Regions from separate parts of the Streptacidiphilus sp. EB129 genome, predicted to be linked through region 2. Evidence: riboswitches for the same ligand, from Rfam matches in the RefSeq annotation. Region 2 holds a riboswitch; the other holds the start of a gene.
The links. A riboswitch is a leader RNA that binds a small molecule or an ion and turns the genes downstream of it on or off. The one in region 2 is predicted to bind thiamine pyrophosphate.
Positions count from the first base shown of each region.

Region 1: another riboswitch for thiamine pyrophosphate. It lies ahead of thiO (glycine oxidase ThiO); the one in region 2 lies ahead of thiC (phosphomethylpyrimidine synthase ThiC).

Region 1 is NZ_JBGCCS010000021.1:120,155-135,709, forward strand. Features, by position in the region: gene pknB (Stk1 family PASTA domain-containing Ser/Thr kinase) at 1-177, opposite strand, end outside; gene ABH925_RS24495 (thiazole synthase) at 281-1,075, opposite strand; gene thiS (sulfur carrier protein ThiS) at 1,085-1,297, opposite strand; gene thiO (glycine oxidase ThiO) at 1,294-2,607, opposite strand; TPP riboswitch at 2,634-2,760, opposite strand; gene ABH925_RS24510 (NAD(P)/FAD-dependent oxidoreductase) at 2,843-4,039, shown strand; gene ABH925_RS24515 (Rv2175c family DNA-binding protein) at 4,078-4,443, shown strand; gene thiE (thiamine phosphate synthase) at 4,440-5,093, shown strand; gene ABH925_RS24525 (polyprenyl synthetase family protein) at 5,230-6,318, opposite strand; gene metF (methylenetetrahydrofolate reductase [NAD(P)H]) at 6,625-7,542, shown strand; gene ABH925_RS24535 (hypothetical protein) at 7,620-8,576, shown strand; gene ABH925_RS24540 (phytoene desaturase family protein) at 8,578-10,065, opposite strand; gene ABH925_RS24545 (TetR/AcrR family transcriptional regulator) at 10,077-10,727, opposite strand; gene ABH925_RS24550 (MFS transporter) at 10,886-12,391, shown strand; gene ABH925_RS24555 (DUF4126 domain-containing protein) at 12,351-12,977, opposite strand; gene ABH925_RS24560 (PLP-dependent aminotransferase family protein) at 13,158-14,615, opposite strand; gene ABH925_RS24565 (YitT family protein) at 14,694-15,428, shown strand; gene ABH925_RS24570 (TetR/AcrR family transcriptional regulator) at 15,394-15,555, opposite strand, start outside.
Region 2 is NZ_JBGCCS010000015.1:43,216-58,770, reverse strand. Features, by position in the region: gene ABH925_RS19640 (ABC transporter permease) at 1-1,140, opposite strand, end outside; gene ABH925_RS19635 (ABC transporter ATP-binding protein) at 1,137-2,012, opposite strand; gene ABH925_RS19630 (efflux RND transporter periplasmic adaptor subunit) at 2,009-3,547, opposite strand; gene ABH925_RS19625 (hypothetical protein) at 3,763-4,338, shown strand; gene hisC (histidinol-phosphate transaminase) at 4,465-5,562, opposite strand; gene ABH925_RS19615 (LacI family DNA-binding transcriptional regulator) at 5,837-6,952, shown strand; gene ABH925_RS19610 (metallophosphoesterase) at 7,100-8,338, shown strand; gene ABH925_RS19605 (hypothetical protein) at 8,548-9,600, shown strand; gene ABH925_RS19600 (aspartate-semialdehyde dehydrogenase) at 9,700-10,740, opposite strand; gene ABH925_RS19595 (hypothetical protein) at 11,091-11,870, shown strand; gene thiC (phosphomethylpyrimidine synthase ThiC) at 11,989-13,761, opposite strand; TPP riboswitch at 13,756-13,894, opposite strand; gene ABH925_RS19585 (YibE/F family protein) at 14,010-15,284, shown strand; gene ABH925_RS19580 (hypothetical protein) at 15,312-15,555, opposite strand, start outside.

The DNA of each region.
Region 1 (15,555 bases), on a different contig from region 2:
GAACTCCGGGTCGCTCGCCAGCCCCGCGTGCATCACCTTGAGCGCGATCACCCGGTCCAGCCGGGTGTCCAGACCCCGGTAGACGGTGGCCATGCCGCCGACGGCGATGCGCTGCTCGACCCGGTACCGGGCGTCGAGCATCCGCCCGAGAAGGGGGTCGTGCAGCGTCGTGTCCATCCCACGGAGTTTACGGCGACTGGCGGCGGCGCAGTACGCGACGTCGGCGACACCCCGGTCACAAGTCGGCAGCACTGTACAAGTCGGCACCACCGGGTCCGGGTCAGAACGCCGGGGACTCCGGGTCGAACTCGGCGCGCCCGGCCATCGGCGAGGACGCCTCGGCGTGGAAACGGCGCGGGATCCGGCCGGCCCGGTAGGCCAGCCGCCCGGCTTCGACCGCGTGCCGCATCGCCTCGGCCATCAGGGCCGGTTCCTGGGCCCGGGTCACCGCTGTGGCGAGCATCACGGCGGCGCAGCCCAGTTCCATCGCCAGCGCCGCGTCGGAGGCGGTGCCGGCTCCGGCGTCCAGGATCACCGGGACGCCGGCCCGCTCGACGATCAGCTGGAAGTTGTGCGGGTTGCGGATGCCCAGGCCGGAGCCGATCGGCGAGCCCAGCGGCATCACCGCGGCGCAGCCGACGTCCTCCAGCTTTCGGGCCAGCACCGGGTCGTCGTTGGTGTAGGGGAGGACGGTGAAGCCGTCGTCGACCAGGGTCTCGGCGGCGTCCAACAGCTCAATCGGGTCGGGCAGCAGGGTGCGCTCGTCGGCGACGACCTCCAGCTTCACCCAGTCGGTGCCCAGTGCCTCGCGGGCTAGCCTGGCGGTGAGCACGGCCTCCCCGGCGGTGAAGCAGCCGGCGGTGTTGGGCAGCACCTGGATGTCGTTGCGCCGCAGCACCTCCAGCACCGAGCCGCGCGCGGTGGGGTTGATCCTGCGCATGGCCACGGTGGTGAGCTCGGTGCCGGACAGCCGTAGCGCCTGCTCCAGCACCTCCAGGCTGGGGGCGCCGCCGGTGCCCATGATCAGCCGGGAGCCGAAGGTGCGGTCGCCGATGGTGAGCGTGTCGTCGGACATGATGGCTGATCAGCCTCCCTGGACTGCGGTGAGGATCTCGACGCGGTCGTCGGCGGACAGCGCGGTCGCGCCCCAGGCGCTGCGCGGCACGACGGCCTCGTTGACGGCGGCGGCGACACCCGTGGGCGCGGCGCTGAGCGCTGCGACCACCTCGGCGAGGGTGGTGCCGGGTGCGATCTCGCGCGGCGCGCCGTTGACGCGGATGGCGAGGGGTGCCGTCATGGGGTGGCCTCCGTGAGGGTGCGGTCCGCGCTGCGGCGGTCGGGTGCGAGGGTAAGCGGTGTGCGGGGGGCGGCCGAGCGGGTGTCCGGTGCGTGGGCTTCCGCGCTGTGCTTGTCGGGGCTGGGCTTGCCCGAGCTGTGCTTCTCCGAGCTGTGCTTCTCCAAGAAGCGGGTGGCGCTGAAGGGGGCGGCTTCGGGCGGGAGTACGCCGGTGGTCAGGTAGTCGGCGAGGGCGTCGGCGGTGACCGGGGTGAGCAGCACGCCGTTGCGGTGGTGGCCGGTGGCGGCGACCAGGCCCGGCAGCGCGGTGGGGCCGAGCAGCGGCGCGTTGTCGGGGGTACCGGGGCGCAGCCCGGCGCTGGTCTCGATCAGGGGGAGCTCGGTGATGCCGGGCACCAGCTCGTGGGCGTCGCGCAGCAGTTCGTAGACGCCGCCGGCGGTGACCGTGGTGTCGAAGCCCTGCTCCTCCATGGTCGCGCCGACCACCAGCTCGCCGCTCTCGCGCGGCACCAGGTAGAGGTGGCAGCCGCGCACCACCGCGCGCAGGTTGCGGGACAGGAACGGGCCGCCGGGCAGCGGTGCCCCCGTAGTCGTGGTCATCCGCAGCCGCAGGATCTGGCCCTTGACCGGCCGCACCGGCAGCTCGGCCCCGGCCGGGAGGCCGGGCAGCTCGCCGGACCAGCTGCCGGCCGCCAGCACGGTCTGTCCGGCGTACAGCTCGGTGCCGTCCTCGGCCCGGACGCCCACCGCGCGGTCCTGGCGGACCGTCAGCTCGGCGGCGCGGTCCCGGTGCACGCGGACCCCGGCGCGCTCGCAGGCGGCGAGCAGGGCCGCGCCCAGCAGCCGGCCGTCCACCTGGTGGTCGCCGCTGACGAGCAGCCCGCCGCGGACCGAGGGCGCCAGCATCGGCTCCAGCCGGCGGCACTCGCGGCCGTTCAGCCAGGACACCTCCAGCCCCAGCCGCTGCTGGAAGTCGTGCAGCTCGCGCAGCTCGGCCCGGTCGTCGGCGTCCAGCGCGGCGGCCAGGGTGCCGCAGGCGCGGTAGCCGGTGGGCAGCCCGGAGGCCGCGCTGAGCTCGGCGGCGAAGTCGGCGTAGCGGGTGTTGGAGGCGATCCCGAGACGCAGCAGCGCCTCCTCGCCGTACTGGAGTTCGGTGACCGGCGCGAGCATCCCGGCGGCGACCTGGTTGGCGCCGCGCCCGGGACACGGGTCCAGGACGGTGACGCCCAGGCCACGCTGCGCGGCCCGCCAGGCGACCGCGAGGCCGATGATCCCGCCCCCGACGACCAGGACGTCGGACGTGGCCGTCACCCCGGCGGGTTCTGCTGTTCGAGCACGTGGCACGGTGGCACGCTCCCTTCGCCGGCATGACCCGGATCAGGTTCGGACGGTCGGAGACCGGGGGCGCTCCCGCCCTGTCGTCTCCCTCTCAGCCCGGTACGCCGGGCTCCCGTGGGTTTCCCCTTCACTGTAGCCCCGCCCCCGAGCCGTACAGTGTCGGGATGTCCGTGCCGAGGGGCGGCACGGCGATGAGCGGGCGGGGCCGATGAGCGAGCAGCGGGTCGTCGTGGTCGGGGCCGGAATGGCCGGGGTGCAGACGGCGGTGGCGCTGCGTGAGCTGGGCCATACCGGCGAGGTGCTGCTGCTGGGCGCCGAGACGCACCGCCCCTACGACCGGCCGCCGCTGTCCAAGGACGTGCTGCTGGGCAAGGCCGAGCACTCCCGTTTCGAGGTGGACTACGCCGGGATGGGCGTGGAACTGCTGCTCGGCCGGCGCGCCCTGGCACTGGACACCGACGCCCGTTCGCTCGCCACCGACGCCGGGACGCTCCGCTACGACCGGCTGGTGCTGGCCACCGGCGCGCACCCGATCCCGCTGCCTGGCCGCCCCGCCGGCGCGCAGCTGCTGCGCACCCACGACGACGCGGTCGCGCTGAAGGCGTCGCTGCGCCCCGGCGCCCGGATCGTGGTGGTCGGAGCCGGCTGGATCGGCGCCGAGGCCGCCACCGTGGCCCGGCAGCTGGGCTGCGAGGTCACCGTGCTGGAGGCCGCCTCGGTGCCGCTGGCGGGCGCCCTGCCCGCCGACATCGGCGAGCGGATGCGCGGCTGGTACGCCGAGGCGGGCGCGGAACTGCGTACCGGGGCGGCGGTGGGCGGGGTCAGGGAGTCCTCGGTGCTGCTGACCGACGGCACCGAGCTGGCCGCCGACGCGGTCGTGGTCGGCATCGGCGCGCGGCCCGAGACCGGCTGGCTGGACGGCTCCGGCATCGCCCTGGACGAGCGCGGCGCCGTCGCCGCCGACGACCGGCTGCGGACCTCGGCGCCGGACGTCTTCGCGGTCGGCGACTGCGCCTCCTTCCCCTCCGCCCGCTACGCCACCCGGCTCACCGTGCACCACTGGGACAACGCGCTGCAGGGCGCGAAGGTCGCGGCGGCCAACGTACTGGGAGCCGACGAGCGGTACGACCCGGTGCCGTACTTCTGGTCCGAGCAGTTCGGCCGCATGGTCCAGTACGCCGGGCACCACCGTCCCGGCGACGAGCTGCTGTGGCGCGGCGACCCGTCGCAGGCCACCGGCTGGGGCGCGCTGTGGCTGCGCGGGGACACGCCGGTCGCGCTGCTGGCCGTGGACCGCCCGCGGGACCTGGCCCAGGGCCGCCGGCTGATCGAGCGGGCCACCCCGCTCGACCGGGCCAGGGCGGCCGACCCCGAGGTGCAGCTGAAGGCCGCCACCGTGGCGTGATGGTGCGCGCAGGGCTCGTGGGATGGCAGTCTGGGGGTGTGAGCCAGATTGATCCGAAGATTGACGCCCTGATTCCCGAGTGGATGACCGTTCCCGACATCGCCGAGCAGTGGGGCCTGGTGGTGACCAAGGTCCGCCGCCTCGTCGACGACCGCACCCTCCTCGCCGTGCGCCGGGGCGAGAACAACGCCCTGATGGTCCCCGCCGCCTTCATCGGCCCCAACGGCACCGTGAAGGGCATCACCGGCCTGCTGACGCTGCTGCGCGACTCCGGGTTCACCGACGAAGAGGCCCTGGAGTGGCTCTTCACCGAGGACCCGTCGCTGCCCGGCACGCCCGCGCAGGCCCTGAACGAGAACCGCGGCACCGAGGTCAAGCGCCGCGCCCAGGCGATGGCCCTGTGAGCGGAGCAGCAGCGACGGCGGCCCTCGCCGACGCCCGGCTGTACCTGTGCACCGACGCCCGCCGCGAACAGGGCGACCTCGCCCCGTTCCTGGACGCGGTGCTGTCGGGCGGCGTGGACATCGTGCAGCTCCGCGACAAGGGCCTGGAGGCCCGGCAGGAGCTGGAGTACCTGGAGGTCCTCGCCGACGCCTGCCGCAGGCACGGCAAGCTGTTCTCGGTGAACGACCGCGCCGACGTCGCCCACGCGGCGCGGCCCCAGGTGCTGCACCTCGGCCAGGACGACCTGCCGGTGCCCGCGGCCCGCGCCGTTGTCGGGCCGGAGATGCTGATCGGCCGCAGCTGCCACGCCGAGGCCGAGGTGGACGCCGCACTGGTCGAGCCCGGTGTGGACTACTTCTGCACCGGCCCGGTCTGGCCCACCCCGACCAAGCCGGGGCGGCACGCGCCCGGTCTCGGGCTGGTCGAGTACGCCGCGAAGCAGTCGCCGGACCGGCCCTGGTTCGCGATCGGCGGCATCGACGCCGGCAACCTCGACCAGGTGCTCGACGCGGGCGCGCGCCGCATCGTCGTCGTCCGCGCACTGACCGCCGCAGCCGACCCGCACGCGGCAGCGGTCGACCTCGCCCGCCGGGTCCGCGAGCGCGACTGACCGCAGGTCCGTACCCGGACCGCCGGGTCGGACCACCCCCGGGGGCGGACCGACCGCAGGTCGGCACCCACTGCCGTACCGTGCCGCGTCGCCGGATCCGCCGGCGGCGCGGCCGTCGACGGCCTGCGTGAGCGGGTCAGTGGTGGCGGGTGGTGGCGGCCGCGGCGAGCCGGTGCAGGCTGCGGCGGGCCTCGGGGGCCAGCCCCGGGGCGGTGTCGAGGGCGGTCAGAGCCTCCCGCAGCAGCGCCTCGATCCGGGCCTCCACCCGCTCCGGCGCGCCACTGCGGGTGATCGCCTGCCGGACCAGGGCGACCTCAGGATCCCCCAGCCCCGGCGCGCCCAGCAGGTCGTCCAGCAGCCGGGCGTCCGCGGGGCTGCAGCCCCGCATCGCCTCGGCGACCAGCAGCGTGCGCTTGCCCTCGCGCAGATCGTCCCCGGCGGGCTTCCCGGTGACCGAGGGGTCGCCGTAGACCCCGAGCAGATCGTCACGGAGCTGGAACGCCTCGCCCAGCGGCAGCCCGAACGCGCCGTAGGCGTCGATCAGCGCCTGATCGGCGCCGGCCAGCAGCCCGCCGATCTGCAACGGCCGCTGCACCGTGTACTTCGCGGACTTGTAGTGCACCACCCGACGGGCCCGCTCCACCGGGTCCGAGCCGGCCGGCCAGGGCGCGGCGGGCTCCAGCAGGTCCAGGTACTGGCCCGCCATCACCTCGGTCCGCATCAGGTCGAACAGCGGCTTGGCGCGGCGGATCGCGTCGCGGCCGAGGCCGCAGTCCCACAGCAGCTCGTCGCACCACACCAGCAGCAGGTCACCCAGCAGTACCGCGGTGGCCGCCCCGTACTCCGCGCCGTCGCCGTGCCAGCCCTCGGCCGCGTGCATCGCCTCGAACCGGCGGTGCATCGCGGGCAGCCCGCGCCGGGTGTCGCTGCGGTCTATCAGGTCGTCGTGGATCAGCGCCCCGCCCTGCAGCAGCTCCAGCGCCGCGCACGCGGTGACCGCGCCCTCGTCGTGGGCGCTGCCGCCCGCCCCGCGCCAGCCCCAGTAGCAGAACGCGGGCCGCAGCCGCTTGCCGCCGCCCTGCACGAAGTCCCGCAGGGTCTCCGCGACCGGGGCCAGCTGCGGGGAGATCGAGGCGAGAACCGTTTCCTGGCGGTCCAGGAAACGGTCGAGCGCCGCGCCGACCCGCTGCCGCAGCCGCTCCACATCCACAGGATCGCCATCCACAGGATCGCCATCCACAGGATCGCCGTCCACGGGGGCTGCTTCCACGGAACCGCCGTCCACAGGACCGCCGTCCACCGGAACGCCGGCCACGGGGTTGCCCGTATCCCGCAGCCCCTCCCGTGCGGGTACGGGGGCGACGTCGAGGGGCGGGGCGGGGAGCAGAGGCACCGGTGTTCTCCGAGCGGACGGGGACTGCCAGGGTAACGCGCGGGGTCCACGGGACTGCTGAGCCCACTCCACGGCACCGCGTATCAGCAGGTGGACAGGTGTTTCGAATTCCGTCCGGATCGCGGATAACCTGCCAGCATGGCCCTCGGCACCCCCAGCACCCGCAGCGATCGCGCGCTCTCCATCCGCGAGCTCCTCTGCCAGGGAGCCCGCTCGTACTCGTTCGAGTTCATGCCGCCGCGCAGCGCCGAGGCGGAGACCGGGCTGTGGAAGGCGATCCGCAGGCTGGAGTCGCTGTCGCCGACCTTCGTCTCGGTGACCTACGGCGCCGGCGGCTCCACCCGGGGCCGCACCGTCAACATCACCGGGCGGATCGCCCAGGAGACCACGCTCACGCCGGTCGCCCACCTCACCGCCGTCGACCACAGCGTGGCCGAGCTGCGCAACATCCTCGGCCACTACGCCGACCAGGGTGTGCGCAACGTGCTGGCGCTGCGCGGCGACCCGCCGGGGGATCCGCTGGGGGAGTGGGTCAAGCACCCGCAGGGCGTCGCCTACGCCTCCGAGCTGGTGCAGCTGATCAAGGAGTCGGGTGACTTCTGCGTCGGGGTGGCGGCCTTCCCCGAGATGCACCCGCGATCCAGCGACTGGGACACTGACATCCGGCACTTCGTCGCCAAGTGCCGGGCCGGCGCGGACTACGCGATCACCCAGATGTTCTTCGACGTCGACAACTACCTGCGCTTCCGCGACCGGGTCGCGGCCGCCGGGTGCGAGGTGCCGATCATCCCGGAGATCATGCCGGTGACCACGGTCCGCTCGCTGCGCCGGATCCCCGACCTCAGCACCGCGGTCTTCCCGCAGCAGCTCGCCGACCGGATGCTGGCGGTCGAGGACGACCCCGCCGCGGTCCGCGCCATCGGCATCGAGCACGCCACCGAGATGTGCCGTCGGCTGATCGCCGAGGGCACCCCCGGACTGCACTTCATGACGATGAACTTCTCCACCGTCACGTCCGAGATCTACCAGAACCTCGGCCTGCACGACCGCTCCTGAGGCCGGGCCCGCTTCAGGGCCGGGTACGGTGGTGCGGCAACGCCCGCCCTTCCCGTGAACGCAGAGGTGGTTGAACCGTGCCGGTCATCGGTCTCGCCGTGCTGTACGCCGCGTTCGCGGTGGTCGCCTTGTGGCTGCTCGGCGAGCTGCTGCTGCAGCACCGGGCGCAGCCACACTGGCGGGTGCTGGCGCTGCTGGGCTTCCTGGTGCTGGTCGCCGGGGTGGCGCAGCGGTCGCTGCCGCTGATCGGGGCCGGGGTGGTGGCCTTCGGGGCCGGGCAGGCGCTGGTCACCAGGGCGGTGAAGAACGCCTACGGCTCGCACTGGTCGCTGCGCTCCGCGGACGGCTCGCTGCCGGGGGCGCTGGCCCGGGTGCCGCTGCTCGGCACGGTGTTCCCGGCGGGCCAGGTCACCGAGGCCGGTGAGGCCGCGTCCGCGCCGCAGGTCGGCGAGGTCGGGCCGGTCGAGGACGTCCCGCAGTCGGCGGCGCCGGCGGTATCACAGCCGGAGTACGCGACGGCGGCCTTCGAGGCGGTCGAGTCGGGCGGGTACGAATCCGCCGAGCACGGCGGGCAGCAGTACCCGCAGCAGTACGCCGGATACGGCGACGGCAGCGCCGTGGGCAGTGGCGGCGCGGGTAACGACGGCGGCGGCTACGGCGGTTACCCGGCGGAGCAGCAGCAGGGTTACTCCTACGACTACGCGCAGACCACGGCGGCCTCGCCGTACTACGAGCAGCAGTCGCAGCAGCAGCCGGTGTACGAGGGATCGTCCGGCTACTACGAGCCGCAGTACCAGAGCCCGCAGCACCAGACACCGCAGTACCAGGACGGGCAGTACCAGCAGCAGTCCTACCAGCAGCCGTACCAGCAGTCGTACGACCATCAGCAGTGGTCCCCGGCCCCGGCCGACCCGGCGCAGCAGTACCAGCCGCAGCAGTCGCCGGAGGAGTACCCGCAGGAGCAGCAGCACCAGCCGCACCAGCAGGCCGGCAACCACCAGCCGCAGCAGGAGACCTGGCAGCAGTACCGCTGAGTCAGGGCGTGCCGATCAGCTCGGCCGTCAGGGCGGCCGACATGCCCACCCGGGCCAGCCCGCCGCCGGGGTGCGCGGTACCGCCGACCAGGTAGAGCCCGGGGCGGGCGGCGACGCGGTTGGGTGCGGCGAGGTAGTCGCCCTTCGCTCCGGCCAGCGCCGGCGCCGGAACCGAGCCGCCGGGCGCGCCGGTCTCCCGCTCGGTGTCGGCGGGGGTACGTGGCTCCCGCCAGAGCAGGCGATCGCGCAACTCGGGGGCGGCGTACGCGAGAACGGCGTCGGCGTAGGCCGCGGTGACGGCGGGGTCGCTCCAGTCGATGCCCGCCGTGCGGATTCCGGCCGTGCGGGGGAGAGCTGTGCCGGGAAGAGCCGTGCCGGGGACGGTCACCGTCAGCAGCGCGGCCTCGTGGCCGGGCGGGGCGAGGGTGGCGTCGTCCGGCCGAAGCACCTGAACGGTGGGGCGCGCGCAGAGCCGGGGGACAGGGCCGAACAGCGCGTCGAGCTCGTCCTGGCGGTCGGGCGCGTGCACCACGGTGCGGTGCGGCGTGCCGGCCGGACGGTCACCGCGCAGCGCGAGCAGCACGCTGAACCGTCCGGGCAGCGGTTCAGCGCGGGTGGCGGCGGGCAGGCCGAGCACCCGCGGGTCGGTGTCGGCGACCACCACGTCCGCCTCCAGCCTGGTCCCGTCGGCCAGCCGTACCCCGGTGACCCGGTCGGCGCCGAGGACCTGCTCGACCCGGCTGTCGAAGCGCAGTTCCACCCGGCGCTGCCGGCAGCGCCGGAGCACGGCGTCCGCGAGCGCGCGCATGCCGCCGGTGACGTACCAGACGCCGAAGCTCTGCTCCATGTACGGCAGCGACGCGAGCGAGGCCGGGGCGTGGCGCGGGTCCAGGCCGAAGCGCAGCGCGTACTCGTCCAGCAGGGCGGTCAGCCCGGGGTGGCGCAGTTCGCGTGCCGCGACGTCGGCCAGGGTCTGCGGGGCGCGGGCGAAGAGGCCGCGCCGGGCCGGGACGTAGGGGTCCCGGTGCAGGGCTGACGGGTCGTCGGGGAGCGGCTCCTCCAGCAGCGGCCGCCGGGTGGCCTCCCAGACGCCCCGGCCACGCTCCAGCAGCCCGCCCCAGCGGTCGCCGACGCCGGCGCCCAGCGCGGCGTCCAGGGCCTCGATCACCCTGGCCCGGGACGCGTTGGCCAGTTCCACCCGGGTCCCGTCCGGCAGCAGGTGCAGGCTGCCGGGGTCGACCGGGCGCAGTTCGACCTCGTCCTCCAGCCGGGTCCGGCCGGTCTTCAGCATCAGGTCCCGGTAGACGGCGGGGAGGGTGAGCAGGGTCGGGCCGGTGTCGAAGCGGAAGCCGTCGCGCTCGTACTGCCCGACCATCCCGCCGTGGCTGCCGCCCGCCTCGCACACGGTGACCCGGTGGCCCACCGTGGCCAACCGCGCCGCTGCCGCGAGCCCGCCCATACCTGCGCCGATGACGACGATTCGTGCCATGGGCACTGATCCTAAGGCCGGGCCGTGGCCGCGCAGCCGTGGCCGGTGCCTGTCTGGCCGGCGGAGCCAGGGCGGGGTGCTCCGGTGCGGAGGCCGTCCATGATCAGGTCGACCAGGCGGTCGGCGTTGACGGTCTTGCCGCTGTCACAGGCCCAGGTGATCCCGCTGATCATCACCAGCACGTCGCCGACTTCGACGTCCGGCCGGATCCGGCCCGACGCCTGGGCCCGCTCGAACAGTTCGCCTGCCGTGCTGTGCAGCACCCAGCCCGGGGACTTCGACTTGGGCAGCGGCGGGAGCAGCGCCGCGGCCAGGCCGCGGAACACCGAGACGTGGGAGACCAGCCTGTGCAGCCACGCGCTCAGCGCCTCGGCCGGGTCGTCCGCGCCCAGCAGCGGTTCGGCGTCCGCGAGCACGGACTGGATCCACTGCTCCAGGACGGCGTCGATCAGCTGCTGCCGGGTCGGGAAGTGCCGGTAGAGGGTGCCGGGGCCGACGCCGGCGCGCTTGGCGATGTCGTCCAGGGAGGCGTCGGTGCCGTGCTCCAGGAACGCCTCGGTGGCGACCGTCACCAGCCGCTCGTAGTTGCGGCGGGCGTCGGCGCGCATGGGGCGCGGCGGGCGCGGGGCCCGCGCGGGAGTGTGGCTCGCGGAGTCGGTCATGCGCCATCCCAGGGTTGATAAACGGAGACTACCTCCGTATCGTTGTTGATGGAACCGGAGGATCCCTCCGTTTGATTCCCCTCCTCCTCCATGCCCCTCCCTTCCTTCGTCATGCCCCTCCATTCCTTCGCCATGATGGCGCATCCCTTGGGAGAACCATGTCCGAGCACACCGCCACCGCCCGTCCCCTCGCCAGGGAACCGGAATCACGCGCGCACCCGGTACGAGATCCAGACCGGTCGCCAGGCCGCCCCGGATTCGCCCTGGCCGTGATCCTGGCCTGCCAGTTGATGGTCATCCTGGACGCCACCGTAGTGTCCATAGCGCTCCCCGGCATCCAGCGCACCCTGCACTTCTCCCCGGCCGGACTGTCCTGGGTGCAGGACATCTACCTGCTCGCCTTCGGCGGACTGCTGCTGCTCGGCGGCAGGGCGGGCGACATCTTCGGACGGCGCCGGCTGCTGGTCGCCGGTGTCGCCCTGTTCACCATCGCCTCGCTGCTCGGCGGCTTCGCCACCGACCCGGCGCTGCTGCTGGCCTCCCGCGCCGCCCAGGGCGTCGGCGCCGCCATCGCCGCGCCCAACACCCTGGCCCTGATCATCAGCACCTACCAGGACCCGGCCCAGCGGGCCCGTGCCATCGGGCTGTTCTCCAGCATGTCGGCCGGTGGCGCCTCGGTCGGGCTGATCCTGGGCGGCCTGCTGACCTCGTACTTCTCCTGGCGCGCGGTGATGTTCATCAACGTGCCGGTCGGGCTGGCCGTGGTGCTGCTCGCGCCCCGGCTGATCCGCGAGCCCGAGCGGCACCCCGGCCGGCTCGACATCCCCGGCGCGGTGATCGCCACGCTCGGCACCAGCAGCCTCGTCTACGGCTTCATCCGGGTCGCCACCGACGGCTGGACCGACCGCGGCGCCCTGGGCTGCTTCGCGGCGGCCGTCCTGCTGGTGGCCGGATTCGTCCGGTGGGAGGCGCGCACCGCGGTGCCGCTGCTGCCGCTGGACCTGCTCACCAACCGGGTGCGGGCCGGTGGCTACGTGGTGATGCTGCTGGTCCCGGCGGCGATGTTCGGGATGTTCTTCTTCCTCACCCAGTACCTGCAGAACGCCCTCGGCTTCAGCCCGCTGCGCACCGGCTTCGCCTTCCTCCCGCTGGCGGTGCTGATCTTCGCCGGAGCACGGCTCGGACCACGCCTGCTGCCCCGCTTCGGCCCCCGCCCGTTCCTCTTCGGCGGCCCCGTGCTGCTGCTGAGCGGCCTGCTGCTGCTCTCCAGGATCACCGCGGCCACCGGCTACGCCCCCGGCATCATGGTGCCGATGGTGCTCTTCGGGCTCGGCGCCGGGTTCACCATGGTCCCGCTCAGCCTGACCATCCTGGCCGGGGTACGCCCGGCGGAGGCGGGCGCGGCCTCCGGGACGATGCAGACCATGCAGCAGGTCGGCGGGGCGCTGGGCACCGCGGTGCTGCTCACCGTCTACACCTCCGCGCTGCGGCACCAGGGCGGTGCCGTGGTCCCCGGAGCCTCGTCGACGGCGGCCGCGCACGCCGCACTCGCCCACGGCGTGGCCGACGCGATGGGGGTCGCGGCCGGGTTCATGGCGGTGGCGCTGCTGCTGATCGTGACGGTCATCCGCCCGCAGGGACGCCCGCGCGCGGAGCGCTCCTAGCGGCCCGCTCGGCGCGGCGCTCCCGGCGGCGTATCCAGAAGCGGCGGATCCGGGAGACGGTGAACCCGACCAGGAGCAGCCCGCTGAGCAGCAGTACTCCGGCGATGATCGCGGCCGGTACCGGATGGAACAGCGCCAGAACCACCAGGCCGGCCACCGCCAGGTCCTCCAGCAGACTGATCACGATGTTGGAGAAGGGCTCGGGGGAGGTGTTCACGCCCATCCGCAGCGCCATCTTGATGAGATGGCTGACCAGGGCGGTGGTCCCGCCCAGCGCGGCGGCCGCGAGGGTGCCCAGGGAGGCGTGCGCGTGGCCCGCGAGCAGCGCGGCCACCACCGCGCCGGCGACCGGACGGATCACGGTGTGCACCGAGTCCCAGACCGTGTCCACATAGGGGATCTTGTCGGCCACCGCCTCGCAGAGGAACAGCACCAGCGCGGCCACCAGGACGTCGGTGCGCTCCAGTGAGGGCGGTACCGAGGAGATGTGGTCGAAGCGTCCGAACAGCCCCAACAGCAGCACCACGGCGTAGGCGTTGACACCACTGGCCCAGCCACTGGTGAAGATCAACGGGATGACGGACACGGCGGCTTCCCCCCTTGCGAACGACACCGCCCTCCCGGGCGGCCGGCCCACCGTAGTGGATCTCCCACCGTAGTGGACCGCACCGACAGCCCGTCGCGGGGCCCCTCGGCACCCGCACCGCCGACACGGGGCGGCGGAGCAGGTGCCGAGCGGTGACGGGAGTCAGAGCGGTGACGGGGGTCAGAGCAGTGCGCACTGCGAGGCCGGGGCCTCGGGGGACCCGGCCGTCGCCCGTGCGGCCACGAGCCGCCGCACCGCCTCCCGGGCCACCTCGGCGGGCTGGGTGAACGGCAGCCGGACGAAGCGCTCCAGCATCCCGTCCACCCCGAACCGGGGTCCGGAGCCGATCCACACCCCGCAGCCCTGCGCGGCGGAGGCCAGCGCGCTGCCGCCCAGACCGCCCTCCTCGGTGCGCACCCAGAGCGACAGCCCGCCCTGCGGCAGCCGGAAGGTCCAGTCCGGGAGCTCCGCGCGGACCGCGTCCACCAGGGCGTCCCGCTGCGCCCTGAGCCGGGCACGCTGGTACTCCAGCACCTCCGGCAGGCACTCGGTCAGCAGCCGGCACACCGCCAGCTGTTCCAGCACCGGCGAGCTGACGTCCAGGCTGGCCCGGTCCGCCGCGATCCGCCGGATCAGCTCCGGAGCCGCCCTGATCCAGCCGATCCGCAGCCCGCCCCAGAAGGTCTTGCCGGCCGAGCCGATGGTGATCACGCTGCCGTTGCGGTCGTACGCCGCCAGCGGCGCCGGCAGAACGGTGCCCGGCTCCAGCAGCAGTTCGGCCAGCGTCTCGTCCACCACCAGCCGGGTGCCGGCGGACCGGGCCAGCGCCACCAGCTCGCGGCGCTGGTGATCGGGCATCAGCAGCCCGGTCGGGTTGTGGAAGTCCGGGATCACATAGGCCAGGGTCGGCCCGGCCTCGCGCAGCGTGCGCGCCCAGGCGTCCAGCGGCCAGCCGTCCCGCTCCAGCGGGACCGGCACCGGCCGCGCACCGTGCAGGCAGATCGCCTGCAGCGCGTTGGCGTAGCTGGGGGACTCCACCGCGATCCGGTCACCCGGGCCGACCAGGGCCCGCAGCAGCAGCGAGAACGCGCCGGTGGCGCCGTTGGTGACCATGATCTGCTCGGGCACCGTCGGCAGCCCGCGCCGGGTGTAGCGGTCGGCGACCGCCTGCCGCAGCACCTGCAGCCCGGCCGGGAAGTCACCGTGGGTGCCGGTGTAGCAGGGCAGCTCGTCGACGGCCGCGGCCATGGCCGTCGAGATCCAGGGTTCCGCCGCCGCCATCGCGGCCACCCCCAGGTCGATCACCCCGCCCCGGTCCGTGGGGTACGGGGAGAGGCCGGCCACCGGCATCGGCCGCCCGGCGGGCAGCGCGGTCCAGCTGCCGGCCCCCCGCCGGCTCTGCAGGAAGCCCTCGTCACGCAGCAGTTCGTAGGCCGCCGCGATCGTGGTCCGGCTCACCCCGAGCACCGAGGACAGCTCCCGCTCGGCCGGCAGCCGGCTCGCCACCGGCACCCGGCCGTCCAGCACCAGGCTGCGCAGCGAGCCCGCCAGCGAGCGGTAGGCGACGTCCCGGCCCTGCTGCCAGTCGCCCAGAGCCCGGTCCAGCTGGGCCGCGCCGATCGAGGATCGCGTGCTCACCACCAGTCCACCTGTTCTCGATTGGCTATGGAACAACAGGCCACCCCGGTCCAGAGTGGCCCGTGAACCCACAGTGGCATGCTCGACCGTCGGACCTCAAGGGGGAATCCCGTGCAGCTCACCCGCCGCCTCGTCCAGCTCTACCTCGGCCTGGTGCTCTACGGGGCGAGCATGGCGCTGCAGATCCGCGCCGCCCTGGGCCTCGACCCGTGGGACGTCTTCCACCAGGGCCTGACCAGGCACATCGGGCTGTCCTTCGGGACCATCACGATGATCGTCGGCGCCCTGGTGCTGCTGCTGTGGATCCCGCTGCGGCAGCGGCCCGGACTGGGCACGGTCAGCAACGTCTTCGTCATCGGCCTGTCCGTGGACGCGGCGCTGGCGCTGATCCCCGTCCCGAACGGACTGCCGCTGCGGATCGGCCTCCTGGTGGCGGCGATCGTGCTGAACGGCGTCGCCAGCGGCCTCTACATCGGCGCGCGGTTCGGCCCCGGGCCGCGCGACGGCCTGATGACCGGCTTCTGCCGCCGCACCGGGCGCTCGGTCCGGCTGGTGCGGACCGTCATCGAGGTCACCGTGCTGGTGCTGGGGGTCCTGCTGGGCGGCAGCTTCGGCGTCGGGACGGTTGCCTACGCGCTGGGCATCGGCCCGCTGGTGCAGCTCTTCCTGCCGCTGTTCACCGTCCCGGAGCGGACGGCCGCCGCGACGGTCACCGCCGCGACCACGGTGACCGCCGCAGCGGCGGAACCGGCCGCGACGGCGTCCGACGCGCCGGAGGTCACGTCGGCATGCGCGCCCGCAGCAGCCGGCTGAGGCTGCTGTGCACGTCGTCCAGGCTGCGCTCGGGCTGGAAGGCCAGCCAGTCCAGGGCGACCACCAGCACCATGCCGAACACCGCCGAGGCGGTCAGCTGCACGTCCAGGTCGGCCGGCAGCTCCTC
Region 2 (15,555 bases):
CCCGATGGCGACGGCGATGCCGAACGCCCCGTAGACCGACTCCGGGATCACCACCGGCTTGATGCCGACGATGGTGAAGTGCGCCCCGATCAGCGCGGCGGCCACCCCGAGCCCGCCGCCGACGAGTGACAACAGCGTCGACTCGGCCAGGAACTGGCCCAGGATCACCGACTTGGGCGCGCCGATGGCCTTGCGGATGCCGATCTCCCGGGTCCGCTCGGTGACCGTGACCAGCATGATGTTGGTGATGCCGATCCCGCCGACCAGCAGCGAGATCGCGGCCACCGCACCGAGCAGCACGGTGAAGGTCTGGTTGGTGGAGGTGCGGGTGCTCAGCAGCTGCGTCTGGCTGGAGACCCGGAAGTCCACCGCGGTCGGGCTGGTGATGCCGTGCTGGCCCATCAGGATCGTGGTGATCTCGCTCTGGGCGTTGGTGGTGGCGTCCGCCGAGTTGGCCTCGACCAGGATCTGGTTCAGCGAACCGAAGCCGGTGAAGGCGTTCTGCACGGTCGGCAGCGGCGCGATGATGGTGTCGTCCGGGTCCTGGAAGCCGGTGCCGGAACCCTTGCTGGCCAGCTCGCCGACGATGGTGAACGGGGTGCCGCCGATGGTGACGACCTTGCCGATCGGACTGTCGGTGCCGAACAGGTCGGTGGCCGTGGTGGTGCCGATGACGGCGACCTTGCGGGAGTTCAGCACGTCGTCGTCGCTGAAGTAGTCACCCGAGGTGACCTTGCTGTTGGAGGCCTCGAAGTAGGCCGGGTAGGTGCCGACGATCGAGCTGACGGTGTGCGAGGTGCCCTGGTAGAGCGCCGTCTGCGAGGTGGTGACCTCGGGCGCGACGCCCTTGATGTCCGGGGCCTGGGTCGGGTCGGCCAGCGCACGGGCGTCCGCGACGGTCAGCGGCTTGGTGCTGGTCGCGGTCGAGGTGCTGGAGCCGGCCCCGGAGCTGACGGTGAGGGCGTTGGTGCCCAGCGCGGAGATCGCGTCCTTCACCGCCTGCGAGGAGCCGTTGCCGACCGCGAGCAGCAGGATCACCGCGGCCACGCCGATCAGGATGCCCAGCATGGTCAGCCCGGAGCGGACCTTGTTGGCGGCGAGGCCGCCGAAGGCGAAGCGCAGGGTCTGGAACGGGTTCACCGCGCCGCTCCGATCTGGTTGGCCTTGACGGCGTGCAGGTGCAGGGTGTGCGAGGCGAAGTCGTCCGGGTCGAGCAGCGCGGGCGGCGGACCGTCCACCGGAGCCTGCCGGACGTCCTCGTAGATCTGGCCGTCGACCAGCCGGATCACCCGCTTGGCGTGCCGGGCCACCTCGTCCTCGTGGGTGATCAGGACGACGGTGCGGCCGGCCGCGTTGAGGCGGTCCACGATGGCCAGCACGTCGTCGGTGCTGCGGCTGTCGAGGTTTCCGGTCGGCTCGTCGGCGAGCAGCATCGCCGGGGCGGTGACCAGCGCACGAGCCACGGCGACGCGCTGCTGCTGGCCGCCGGAGAGCTCGTTGGGCCGGTGGTCGGCCCGGTCGGCGAGGCCGACCAGGGTCAGCGCCGCCATCGCCCGGCGGCGCCGCTCGGCCGCCTTCACACCCGCGTAGGCGAGCGGCAGCTCCACCTGGGCGACCGCGGTGGTCCGCGGCACCAGGTTGAAGGACTGGAAGATGAAGCCGATCTTGCGGTTCCGGACCAGCGAGAGCTGGTGCTCGTCCAGGCCGCCGACGTCGATGCCGTCCAGCAGATAGCGGCCGGAGGTCGGCGCGTCCAGGCAGCCCAGGATGTTCATCAGCGTGGACTTGCCGGAGCCGGAGCTGCCCATCACCGCCACGAAGTCGCCCTGGTGGATCGTCAGGTCGACGCCCTGCTCCCGGCCCTGGGCGTCGAAGGGACCGCTCAGGGCGTGCACCGCGGCGTCGCCGTGCCCGTAGGTCTTGACCAGGCGGTGCACCGCGAGGACCGGGATCGGACCGCTCGGCCGCTGGTCGGCGGGCGGCGGCACACTCCGACGGGAGCGAAGCCTCATCCCTTCGCACCCCCGCCGCCGCCACCGAAGCCGCCGGCGCCGGCGCCGCCGCCACCGGTACGGGTCCGTCCGCCGCCGCCGGGGAAGCCGCCGCCGGGGAACCCGCCGCTGCCGCTGCTGGAGACCACCGTGAGCTGGACCTTCTCGCCGGCCGTCACACCGTCGGTGATCTGGACCTCGGTGTCGCCCTGGACGCCCACCGTGACGCTCTGCCGCCTGGTGCTGCCGTCCGGCAGCACCAGGGTCACGCTGCTGGACGACCCGGTGCCGGTGATCGCGGCGGTCGGCACGTAGAGCGCGTTGGACGCCTCGCCGGTGACCACCTGGACGCTGGTGCTGAGGCCGGTCCGCAGGGTCGAGGTGTCGCTGGTGATCGACAGCACCGCGGCGTACTGCACCGCGCTGCTGGAGCTGCCGCTGCCGGAGCTGCTGACCGGCAGCGAGCTGATGGAGAGCAGCTTGGCGTTCAGCACCGTGCTGGTCTGCGCGTTCAGGGTGACCGTCGCGGCCTGGCCGGCCTGCAGCTTCAGCGCGTCGGCCTCGGAGAAGTCCGCGGTCACCTCCATCCCGGTCGGGTTGGTGATCACCACGAAGCCGGTGGGGACGGTGCTGGACGCGGAGGAGCTGCTGCTGGAGCCGCTGCCCGAAGCCGAGCCGCTGCCCGAGCCGCCACCGGATCCGGAGACGGTCTGGCCGACCTTCCCGGCCACCGAGGCGACGGTGCCGCTGACCGGGGCCTTCAGCACGGTGCCGTCCACGGCCCGCTGGGCGGTGGCGACCGCGTTCTGCGCCGAGGTGACCTGCTGCTCGGCGGAGGCCAGCTGGGCCGGGTTGACCGTGGGCGTGGCGCTCGGGGTGGCGGCGGCCTGGACGTAGTCGGCGGGCTGGGCGATGGTGGCGGCCTGGGTACCGTCGGCCGGCTGGGCGACCCGCGGGTGGCGGGACGGGCTGGCCCCGGGCGACGGGGTCGTCCCGGTCGGTGCGGTGGTGGGCTGGGTGGTCGGCTTCCCGGAGGGCTGGCTGCGCGTTGTCGAGGACGCCGCCGGAACGGTGCCACCGGTGCTGCCGCCGCCACTGGTGCCGCCGCCGGAGCCACCGCTGCCGCCGTTGCCACTGCCGGAGTTGCCACCGCCGGAGGACGAGCTCTGCCCGCTCTCCACGTTCGTCAGGTTGGCCTGGGCTGCGGTCAGCGAAGCCTGGGCCGCCGTCAGCGTCTCGTTCGCCGTGGTCGGGTCGACCTTCGCCAGCACCTGGCCGGCCGTCACCTTCTGCCCCGGCGAGACGTCGACCTCGGTGAGCGTGCCGCCGGTGGTGAAGCCGGCACCCGCGTCCGAGGGGGAGAACAGCGAGCCGGAGCCGGACACCGTCGCCAGCACCGTCCCCTGCGCGACGGTCGCGGTCCGCGCCGTGGTCGGGGAACCGCTGCTGCCGTTGTCACTGACCGTCGCGTACGCGACTCCCGCACCGGAGAGCAGCACCAGGCCGAGCACGGAGTTCAACAGGACGGCCCTGCGCCGTCGTGGGAGCGCCTTCATGGAGCACACACTGACCCCGCCCCCCTGCCGATCACTGCGAGAAAACCTCGGGTTCGCTGGGAGTCGATCATCCCGTTCCGGCGGACAAATAAGGACATTGTTCGCCAATCGCCGCTCGCGGGCGTGATTCGCACGGATCGGCGACCGAGGAGTCCCAGCGAGTTCCCAGGTATCCCCCAGGGACCCTCCATCCCTGTGCGCTTCCGTCTACACCTATGACCACCCGACGCTCACGCGGCCTCGCTGCGGCCGGACTGCTCAGCCTCGGCGCGCTGCTGCTGTCCTCCTGCTCCTCCGCGCCCGCCGCCACGACCACCGCCCAGGCCCCGGCCTCCGCGTCGTCCTCGGGCAACGCCCAGATGCAGGCCTACCGGCAGTGCCTCAGCCAGCACGGAGTCACCCTGCCGACCGGCCGCCCCAGCGGACACCGCAGTGGCGCCCCGGGCAACGGCACCCCCGGCGCCCGCCCCAGCGGCGGTTACGGCGGCGGCTACGGCGGCGGGGGCTTCGGCGGCGCCTCGGCGGATCCGGCCACCCAGGCCGCGATGCAGGCCTGCGCCTCGCTGCGGCCCAAGGGCGGCTTCGGCGGCGGCCGCGGCGGCGGCAACCTCAACAGCACGGCCATGGCCGCCTTCTCCAGCTGCATGAAGGACCACGGCATCACCCTGCCGGCCACCGGCGGCCTGCGTGCGCTGAACACCACCGACCCCAAGACCGCCGCGGCCTACGCCATCTGCAAGGCCCTGCTCCCCACCCGCTCCCCCGCCCCCGCCGCCAGCCCCACCGCATAGCGGCAGGGCACGGCAGACCCGGCGGCTGCGCCGGAACGCGGAAGGGCCTCGCACCACCCCAGGTGGTGCGAGGCCCTTCGCGCGTCGCCGCGGGCGCCGGTCGGCGCCCCGCGTGCGTCGCTCCGGTCAGAGCTCCTTGCGGAAGCGCTCGGCCACCGCCAGGAACAGATCGTTGCCCTCGGTCTCGCCGATGGTCACCCGGACGCCCTCGCCCGCGAACGGCCGCACCACGACGCCGGCCGCGTCGCAGGCCGCCGCGAAGTCCATGGTCCGCTCGCCCAGCCGCAGCCAGACGAAGTTGGCCTGCGAGGCCGGCAGCTCCCAGCCCTGGCCGGCCAGCGCGGCCTCCACCCGGTCCCGCTCGGCGACCAGCGCGGCCACCCGCTCCAGCAGCGCGTCCTCCGAGCGCAGCGAGACCACCGCGGCGTCCTGGGCCAGCTGGCTGACGCCGAAGGGCACCGCGGTCTGCCGCAGCGCGGTGGCCACCGGCTCGTGCGCCACCGCGAAGCCGACCCGGAGCCCGGCCAGTCCGTACGCCTTGGAGAAGGTGCGCAGCACGCACACGTTCGGGCGGTCCCGGTAGAGCTCGACGCCGTCCGGCACCTCCGCGTCGCGGACGAACTCGCGGTAGGCCTCGTCCAGCACCACCAGGACATCGGCGGGCACGGCGTCCAGGAAACGCTCCAGCTCGGCGCGGCGGACCACCGTGCCGGTCGGGTTGTTCGGGTTGCAGACGAAGATCAGCCGGGTCCGCTCGGTGACCGCCGCCAGCATCGCGTCCAGGTCGTGCACGTCGCCGTCGGTCAGCGGGACCCGTACCGAGGTCGCCCCGTTCACCTGGGTGATGATCGGGTACGCCTCGAACGAGCGCCAGGCGTAGATCACCTCGTCGCCGGGCCCGGCCGTGGCCTGGATCAGCGACTGGGCGACGCCGACCGAGCCGGTGCCGGTGGCGATGTGCGCCTCGGGCACCCCGAAGCGCTGGGCCAGCTCGGCGATCAGCGCGACCGTGCCCATGTCCGGGTAGCGGTTGAACGAACCGGCCGCGGCCACGGCGGCGTCCAGCACCCCGGGAAGCGGCGGGTAGGGGTTCTCGTTGGACGAGAGCTTGAATGCCGGCCCGCCGTCGGCGCCCTGCGCCGGCTTGCCGGGCTTGTACGCGGGGATGCCGCGGAGTGCCTCGCGCAGGCGCGGGCCCTGCTGCTGCCGTGGGGTCTCGCTCACCGTGGTCGTCCTTCACTTCGCGTAGAGCTCGGTCGAGATCACCATACGAGCCGATCGGCCATATCTCACCCGTGCGAGTGACATGTTCCACCCGTGTGCAGGGAGTGCTTCTTTGGCTACACCACCGGTGCGTGGACGAAACGCAGGCAATCGGCATCAACTGGGCGGCACAGTAAGGGCAAACGAGATAAATGTTCATGGAGAAACGTATCTGCGGAGCTACCACCCAGACCCTGACCTACTGTCGGCATTGAGCCATACGATCGGTGCCGACATGACAGCAGCAGCAGCCAACCAGAGCGGCCGGCGCCCCACCCAGGCACGGCGCATGGAGCGTGCGGGCATCAGGGACGTCGCCGCAGCAGCGGGGGTGTCCATCACCACCGTGTCCGACGCGCTCAACGGCAAGGGCCGCCTCCCCGACGAGACCCGCAGCAAGGTCAGGGAGGTCGCCGAACGCCTCGGGTACCGCCCGTCCGCCGCCGCGCGCACCCTGCGCACCGGGCGCTCCGGCCTGATCGGCCTCACGGTCACCACCTACGGCCAGGAACCTTTCACCTTCACCGAGTTCGCCTACTTCGCGGAGATGGCCCGGGCCGCGACCTCCGCCGCGCTGACCCGCGGCTACGCCCTGGTGGTACTGCCGGCCACCTCCCGCCACGACGTCTGGGGCAATGTCGCCCTGGACGGCACCGTGGTGATCGACCCGTCCGACCACGACCCGATGGTCGCCGAGCTCTACCGGCAGGGCCTGCCGGTGGTCAGCGACGGAAAGCCGGGCAACTGCCCGGTCACCGCCTGGGTCGACAACGACCACGCCGCCGCCGTGATGGGGATCCTGGACCATCTGGCCGAGGCCGGGGCCCGCCGGATCGGCCTGCTCACCGGCACCAGCACCGACACCTACACCCGGCTCAGCACCGAGGCCTACCTCGGCTGGTGCCACCGGGTCGGCCAGGAACCGCTGTACGAGGCCTATCCGGCCCACGACCCCTGCGCCGGCGCGGTGGCCGCCGACCGGCTGCTCGCCCGCCCGGACCGGCCCGACGCCGTGTACGGGCTGTTCGATCCCAACGGGACCGACCTGCTCGCCGCCGCCCGTCGCTACGGGCTGCGCGTCCCGGAGGAACTGCTGCTGGTCTGCTGCAGCGAGAGCGACGTCTACTCGACCACCGAGCCGCCGATCACCACGCTGTCGCTGAAGCCCCAGCGGATCGGCACCACCGTGGTGAACCTGCTGATCGACGCCATCGAGGGGACCGGCACCGCCGTCGGCGGCGACCACCCGACCGGGCAGCTGATGCCCACCGAGCTGATCGTGCGGCGGTCCTCCCAGCGCCGCCCGCCGCGCACCACGGTCAGCCCGCCGCGCGACCCCGGCGAGGACTGACCCTGCCGGAGCACCTGTCGAGCACCATCTGAGCACCTAGGGAAACCCACCCAAACCACCACGATCCAGCCGCCCAGAGGCCCGCCCCAGCGGATTGATCCGCCCCAGGTGCCCACGCCGCGAAGAGCATCTTCCTATGATGGGCGAATGACAGGTGGACCCTTGTACGCCCGGCCTGACCTGCCGGACCCAGGCCCCGGTACGCCTGAGGACCCCCACGGGGCGATCATCCAGGACGACGGGTCCACTTCGTACGACTTCTTCGCCCCGCCGCCGCGCGCCACGGGGGCCGCTGCGGCCGTCCCCACAGCCGTCCCCACGGCGGCACCCGGAGCGGCGGTCTTCGGCCATGCCGGGCCGCCGCCCGCACCTGCCGTTCCGCCCGCGCCGGCCGCGCCGCTGGGCGGTCCGCCGGCAGCGCCCGGGAGTCCGAACCGCTTTCCCGACCCCTACCCGCACGGAGCGGCTCCGGCCGGTCCGCCGAGCCGGGCGGCCGGCCCCCCGGCCGCCCGCCCGCACACCCCCCCGGACCCCCGGCCGACCGGCCATGAGGCCGGGGCCGACCAGGACGACAGCCCGCTCTTCGTCGTCGGCGACGTCCACGGCTACCTGCAGGAACTGCTGGACGGCCTGCACACCGAGGGCATCATCGACGCCGAGGGCCGCTGGTGCGCCGGCCGGGCCCGGATCTGGTTCCTCGGCGACTTCACCGACCGGGGCCCGGACGGCATCGGCGTGATCGACCTGGTGATGCGGCTGGCCGCCGAGGCCGCCGCGTCGGGCGGCTACTGCCGGGCGCTGATGGGCAATCATGAACTGCTGCTGCTCGGCGCGGACCGCTTCGGCGACGAGTCGGTCCAGTCCAGCGCCGGCACCGCCTCCTTCCTCGCGGCCTGGCGGCTGAACGGCGGCCAGCCCTCCGACATGGAGCGGCTGGAGGACCACCATGTCGCCTGGCTCAGCCGGCTGCCGGCCATGGCCATCGAGGACGGTCATCTCCTGATCCACTCCGACACCACCGCCTACCTGGAGTACGGCGACTCGGTGGACGCGGTCAACGACGCGATCCACGGGGTGCTGCAGCGCGGCGAGGGCGACGAGTGGTGGGACTGCTTCCGCCGGATGACCAAGCGCTTCGCCTTCCGCGGCGACAGCGGCCCGGTCGCCGCGCACGAACTCCTCGACGCCTACGGCGGCCACCGCGTGGTGCACGGGCACAGCCCCATCCCGTACCTGCTCGGCGAGACCGGGACCGAGGACGGCCGCCCGGCCCACCAGGTCAGCGGCCCGCACGTGTACGCGGACGAGCTGGCCGTGGCGATGGACGGCGGCGTCACCCTCGAAGGCGAGGGCCGACTGCTGATCGCCCGGCTGCCGCTGGCCTGACCCGACGTCATCATCGCCGCTGGCATGTGCCGGAGGCACCAGGGGCCCCAAAGCACGCAGAAACCACAGAAAACCGAAAACCGACTGTCACCGCGTCAGAGCCGACCCCTACCATCGAGATATCCGCCAAGGCCCGCGACCCGACGCACTCCGTCCACCCCGAGCACGGGCCGGCCACGGAGCAGACGGGGGATGTATAGGTGGAAACCATGGACAGCGCTCCTTACCTGCACGCCGAGGACAAGCTCGACTACGAACGCATCGTGGAGGAGCTGCTCCACAACGAGCAGGTCCGCGCCGCCCTGCGCCGCACGCCCGGCGGCCTCAACGCCGAGCAGCTGCACACCCGGGCGATGACCGACCTGGCCAGCGTCTCCGCCGTGGCCGCCTCGGAGTACACCTACTTCGTGGAGCTGCGCGAACAGGCCCGCCGCAGTATGCCGGTCCCCGACTGGGAACGCGTGGGCGGCGACGACCCGGCTCAGTGGCAGGGGCCCGACAACCCGCTGGCCGCAGCCGAACGCGCCGGCTGGGTGCCGCTGATCGCGGTGCTGCTGCCGATCCTGTCCGGCCTCAGCGCCCTGGTCCTGCTGCTCCTCGGCTACAGCTTCCGCGCCGACGGGATGTCGCTGGGACAGCAGCTGGTCACCGCCGGGCTGGTCGCCGCCGTGGTCTGCGCGGCCTCCATCGCCGCGGACATCATCGGACTGCTGCTCACCGCCGCCCGGGACGCCTCGACACCGCCCGAGGGCCGCAACCCCGAGCTCTACGCGGAGCTCGCCACAGCCAGGGAGACCTGGCACAGCGCGCTCCGCGACCGCGCGCTGCTGCCCTACCTGCTGGCCCAGTTGGGTACCACGCCGCGTGCGTCGGCGCCCAGGCCGACGGGGGTGAGCCTGGTCCGGCAGCGGCCCCGGCTGGGCTTCACCAGCCCGGGGTTCACCAGCCCGGGCGCGGAACGGATCACCAACGACAAGGGGCAGGACACCGAACCGGACGAGGAGGGCGAACCGCACTTCAGCAGCCCGGGCTTCACCAGCCCGGGGCCGGAGCGGATCACCGACGAGCGCGGCGAGGAGGTGAAGCCCACCGAGGAGAGTGAGCCCCAGTTCACCAGTCCGGGCTTCACCAGCCCGGGCTACGACTCGCCGGGCCCGATCGAACCCCGGACCGGCGCCGGCCGCAACGGCACCGCGACGGTACCGACCCGGCGCTCCCGCTTCCTCCCCAACTCCGACGACCCGGACGCCGAGGAGACCTGACCCCGAAGCCGCGGAGCCGGCAGCGGGCCGGGCCCGCGACGGCGCCGGGCCCGCCCGACGTACCGCCGTCGCGGGCCCGGCGGTACGTCAGACGGCGCGTCAGGCGGTGCGCGCCGCCGTCAGCTCCGCCGCGACCAGCTCCGCGATCTGCACCGCGTTCAGCGCCGCGCCCTTGCGCAGGTTGTCGTTGGAGACGAAGAGCGACAGCCCGTGCTCCACGGTCTCGTCGGCGCGGATCCGGCCGACGTAGGACGGGTCCTGGCCGGCCGCCTGCAGCGGGGTCGGGATCTCGGACAGCTCGACACCGGGCGCGTCCGCGAGCAGCTCGCGGGCCCGCTCGGGGCTGACCGGCCGTGCGAAACGGGCGTTGATCTGCAGCGAGTGGCCGCTGAACACGGGCACCCGGACGCAGGTGCCGGAGACCTTCAGCTCCGGGATCTCCAGGATCTTCCGGCTCTCGTTGCGGAGCTTCTGCTCCTCGTCGGTCTCGTTGCGGCCGTCGTCGACGATGGACCCCGCGAGCGGCAGCACGTTGAACGCGATCGGCGCCACGTACTGCTGCGGCTCGGGGAACTCGACCGCGGCACCGTCGTGGGTGAGCGCCGAGGCCTTGGCGCCGACGGCGTCGACCTGGCCCTGCAGCTCGGCGACCCCGTTCAGGCCGCTCCCGGACACCGCCTGGTAGGTGGCCACCACCAGGGCCACCAGCCCGGCCTCCTCGTGCAGCGGGCGCAGCACCGGCATGGCCGCCATGGTGGTGCAGTTCGGGTTGGCGATGATGCCGCGCGGGCGGTCGGCGATCGCGTGCGGGTTCACCTCGGAGACGACCAGCGGCACCTGCGGGTCCATCCGCCAGCCGGAGGAGTTGTCGATCACCACGGCCCCGGCGGCGGCGACCTTGGACGCCAGCGCCAGCGAGGCCGTCTTACCGGCCGAGAAGAGCACGATGTCCAGGCCGGAGTAGTCGGCCGTGTCGGCGTCCTCGACCGTGACCACGCCGTCCTTCCACGGCAGCTCCCGACCGGCGGAGCGGGCCGAGGCGAACAGCCGCAGCTCCGTCACCGGGAAGTCCCGCTCGTCGAGAATCCGGCGCATGACGCCGCCGACCTGACCCGTGGCACCCACAATTCCAATCTTCATGCCCCCAGAGTAGGCGGCCCCACCCCTTCCTTCGCCCGAATATCCGCTGGTCGGACACCCGCCCGCAGAGCCGGTCCGCAAGACCTTCGCCGTCCGCACAGACTCTCGGGAAATCCTTCGGAAGGCGTAACCGTACGACGATCGGATCGTTGCCCAGAGTGCGCACGAGCACTTTGGGTGAGATGACGCGGCGAGTGGTGACTGTGAGAGTTGGCCGATTCGGTTCGGCCCATGGGATGAGTGGACGACGGCGACTCGTGCCCTTGACCGTCCGGGTGGGACGGCGCTGAGCCCCGGCCTGGGGGCACCCCAGTCATTTCCCCGACTCAAGCGAAAGGGGAGGCACACCCATGCCACCCGAGATCGCCCTGCTGGAGTCGCGCGCCCTGCGCGACAGCGTCAGCACCCGCACCGAGGCCCTCGACAAGGTCAAGGTCCTCGTCATGCTCCCGGACGACCTGCACGTCACCACGAAGATGGTCGCCGACTACTTCGAGGTGACCGAGAACACGATCTACTGCCTCTGCACCGACCACCGCGACGAGTTGAACTCCAACGGATACCGCGTGCTCACCGGTCAGGAACTGACTGTCTTCAAGACAGTCTGTGGGATCCGGTCGTCGAGGAGCAGGTCAGCGGCCCTATTCCCGCGCCGAGCCGTCCTCAACGTCGCGATGCTGCTGCGCGACAGCGAGGTCGCCCGCAGGGTCCGCGGCTACCTCCTCGACGCCGAGGCGTCGCGGCGCGAGCCCGCGTTCCCGCCCCCTCCGCCGGTGCAGCGGAGGCTCGGACCGGGGCCGTGCTGGGACGAGTACGAGTACCTCCGGACCCACCCGGAGGCGCCCGTCCCCGAGCAGTACTTCTGGTCCGGGCCCGACCCTGACCAGGGACGATGGATGGACTGGTCCGCCTGGGCCGAGTCCGTCGACCAGCGGCTGCACGCCAACAGCCGGATCATCGGCGCGATGAGCGAGCAGCTCTGCGGCGTCAGCGAGGACGTCCGCGAGCTGCGTGGCGACATGTCGGCCATGCGCTCGGACATGTCCGAGCTGCGCCAGGGCATGGCCCAACTGCTCCCGGGCTTCGGCCTCGGGAGGATCCCGGCCCAGCGCCGCCGCAAGCGCCACTGAGTCGGTTGTCCACAGGCCCTGTCCACACTGAAGGGCCTGTGGACAACCACCGGCAAGTCCCACGACAGCGCCCGGGGCTCCCCTCCAGCCCCGGGCGCTGTTCGTTACCTGCCGCCGGTCAGTTGGCCAGGGGCAGGTAGACCCGGTTGCCCTGGGCGGCGAACTCCTCGGACTTGGCCTTCATCCCCGCCTCGGGGTCGAGCTCCGCGCCGAACTCGTCGCGGATGTTCTGTGAGATCTTCATGCTGCAGAATTTCGGGCCGCACATGGAGCAGAAGTGCGCGGTCTTGGCCGGCTCGGCCGGGAGGGTCTCGTCGTGGAAGTCGCGGGCCGTCTCCGGGTCGAGGGCCAGGTTGAACTGGTCCTCCCAGCGGAACTCGAAGCGGGCGTCGGACAGCGCGTCGTCCCAGTCCTGGGCGCTGGGATGGCCCTTGGCGAGGTCGGCCGCGTGGGCGGCGATCTTGTAGGTGATCACGCCGGTCTTGACGTCGTCGCGGTTGGGCAGGCCCAGGTGCTCCTTGGGGGTGACGTAGCAGAGCATCGCCGTCCCCCACCAGGCGATCATCGCGGCGCCGATGCCCGAGGTGATGTGGTCGTAGCCGGGGGCGACGTCCGTGGTCAGCGGGCCGAGGGTGTAGAACGGGGCCTCGTCGCAGATCTCCTTCTGCAGGTCCATGTTCTCCTTGATCTTGTGCATCGGGACGTGTCCCGGGCCCTCGATCATCACCTGGACGTCCCGGGACCGGGCGATCCGGCCCAGCTCGCCGAGCGTGGTCAGCTCCGCGAACTGCGCCTCGTCGTTGGCGTCCGCGATGGAGCCCGGGCGCAGCCCGTCGCCCAGCGAGTACGTCACGTCGTAGCCGCGCAGGATGTCGCAGAGTTCCTCGAAGTTGGTGTAGAGGAAGTTCTCCTGATGGTGTGCCAGACACCATGCCGCCATGATCGAGCCGCCGCGCGAGACGATTCCGGTCTTCCGCCGGGCCGTCATCGGGACGTAGCGGAGCAGCACGCCCGCGTGCACGGTCATGTAGTCGACGCCCTGCTCGCACTGCTCGATGACGGTGTCGCGGTAGACCTCCCAGGAGAGCTCCTCAGCCCTGCCGTCCACCTTCTCCAGGGCCTGGTAGAGCGGCACGGTGCCGATCGGGACCGGGGAGTTGCGCAGGATCCACTCGCGGGTGGTGTGGATGTTGCGGCCGGTGGAGAGGTCCATGACGGTGTCGGCACCCCAGCGGGTGGCCCAGGACATCTTCTCCACCTCCTCCTCGATCGAGGAGGTGACCGCCGAGTTGCCGATGTTGGCGTTGATCTTCACCAGGAAGCGGCTGCCGATCAGCATCGGCTCGGCCTCCGGGTGGTTCACGTTCACCGGGAGCACGGCCCGGCCCGCCGCGATCTCCGCGCGAACGGTCTCCGGGTCCATCCCCTCCCGCAGCGCCGCGAACTCCATTTCCGCGGTGACGGTCCCGCGCCGCGCGTACGCGAGCTGGGTCACCGCCGCACCGTCGCGGCCCCGGCGGGGGCGACGCGGGCGGCCGGGGAAGACGGCGTCGAGGTTGGCCAGTCCGCCGCGCGGTGAGGTGTGCTTGAGACCGTCGTCCTCGGGGCGGGCCTCGCGGCCGTGGTACTCCTCGATGTCGCCGCGTTGACTGATCCAGCTGTCCCGCAGCGGCGGGAGGCCGCGTCGGACGTCGGCCTCGTACGCCGGATCGGTGTACGGGCCGGAGGTGTCGTACAGCGGGACCGTGCGGCCGTTGCTCAGCTGCACCTCGCGGTACGGGACGCGCAGGTCGGGGCGGGAGCCCGTGCGGTACGCCTTGCGCCAGGCCGGGGTCGGGTACCCGGTGCCGGTGCTGGAGGCAGAGTTCTGCTGTGCGTCGTGCTTGGTCATGAGACCCACTTCTCCCTACGCCGGCATTACCCGGTCAGGTTCGTGCGGTCGGCGCAAGCAGCTGCCGTACAACTCCGTGTACGGCGGTCAGCGCCCTCTCAGCCCGGTGCTCCGAGCTCCCGCGTCTGCAATCGAGATGTCGACACCGTAGCGACCCCGGGCCGCCCTTGGCCAGTGGGGCTTCTCAGCCACCGGACAGGCCGGTCCGGTACGGTTCACTGCGCGCGTACCGGAAGGACCCCCCTCCCGTGGCTGAGACCAGCACCCCCCACTCGGACCAGCACCACGGTCATGGCCACAGCCACGACCACGGTCCGGCGACCCCGGCCTCCCGGCGGCTGCGCCGGATCATCGCGGCCGTGCTGGTGCCCTTCGCCGTCGCCGTGGTGGCCGGAATGGCGCTGCTGTGGCCGGGCCCGCTGCCCGCGCACGCCTCCACCGGGATCGGCTTCGACCAGCCGACGGCGAGCGGCACGGTCACCGCGACGAAGTCCGCGCCCTGCGACGCCGGCGGCACCGCGACCGGCACCGCCGCCCAGAACGCCTGCACCCTGGTGACCGTGCAGGTCACCAGCGGCAAGGACAGCGGAAGGACTGTCACCCAGACGCTCACCCCGGACCAGACGGCGGTCTACAGCGCGGGTGAGAAGGTCATCCTGGACTACTCGCCGAACGCGCCCCCCGAGCTGCAGTACTCCATCGGCGACGCCGACCGCACCCTGCCGCTGGAGATCCTCGCGGCAGTCTTCGCCGTCGCCGTGGTGCTGGTCGGCCGGCTGCGCGGGCTGGCCGCGCTGGTCGCCCTGGCGATCAGTTTCGCGGTGCTGTCGCTGTTCGTGCTGCCGGCCATCCTCAAGGGTGAGGACCCGCTGACGGTGGCCTGCGTCGGCGGCGGCGCGATCATGCTGCTGGCGCTCTACCTCTGCCACGGGCTGTCCGCCCGCACCTCGGTGGCGGTGATCGGCACGCTGGCCTCGCTGGCGCTGATCGGCGTCCTCGGCGAGGTCTTCATCGGGCTCACCCATCTGACCGGCAACACCTCCGACGAAACCGCGCTGGTCCACTCGCTCTACGCCGGGATCAAACTCCCCGGCCTGCTGCTGGCCGGTGTGATCATCGGCTCGCTCGGAGTGCTCAACGACGTGACGGTCACCCAGGCCTCCTCGGTCTGGGAGCTGCGCGCCGCCGACCCCACCATGGGTGCCCGGGCGCTGTACCGGGCCGGCATCAGGATCGGCCGGGACCACATCGCCTCGACGGTCAACACCCTGGTGATGGCCTACGCGGGCGCGGCACTGCCGTTGATGCTGCTCTTCTCGATCTCCAACAAGGGCGTGTGGACCGTCGCCACCAGCGAGATCGTCGCCGAGGAGGTGGTGCGCACCCTGGTCGGCAGCATCGGCCTGATCGCCTCGGTGCCGCTGACCACGGCCCTGGCCGCGCTGGTCGCCGCGAGGGACGGCCGGAAGCCCGGCCCAGGCGGCGACGCCGTCCCCCCGCAACGCCGCCGTCACCGCCGCTGACCCCGGCGATCAGCGGCTGCGCGGTCCTCAGCTTCGCGCCAGCACCACGTCGTCGGCGCCGTACACGACGATGGTGACGTCGTTCCGCAGCAGTTGCGGGGGTGTCCGCAGGTCGGGCGGGCCCCAGCCGAAGCCGATGGCATAGCCCTGGTTTCCGCTCAGGGTCGCGACCCGCAGCTCGTAGGTCTTCCCGGTCGAGCCCACCGTCGCGGTCATCCGTACCGGCCTGCCGCTGCCGATGTAGAGCGGGCGGTACAGCGTCCCGGTCGTG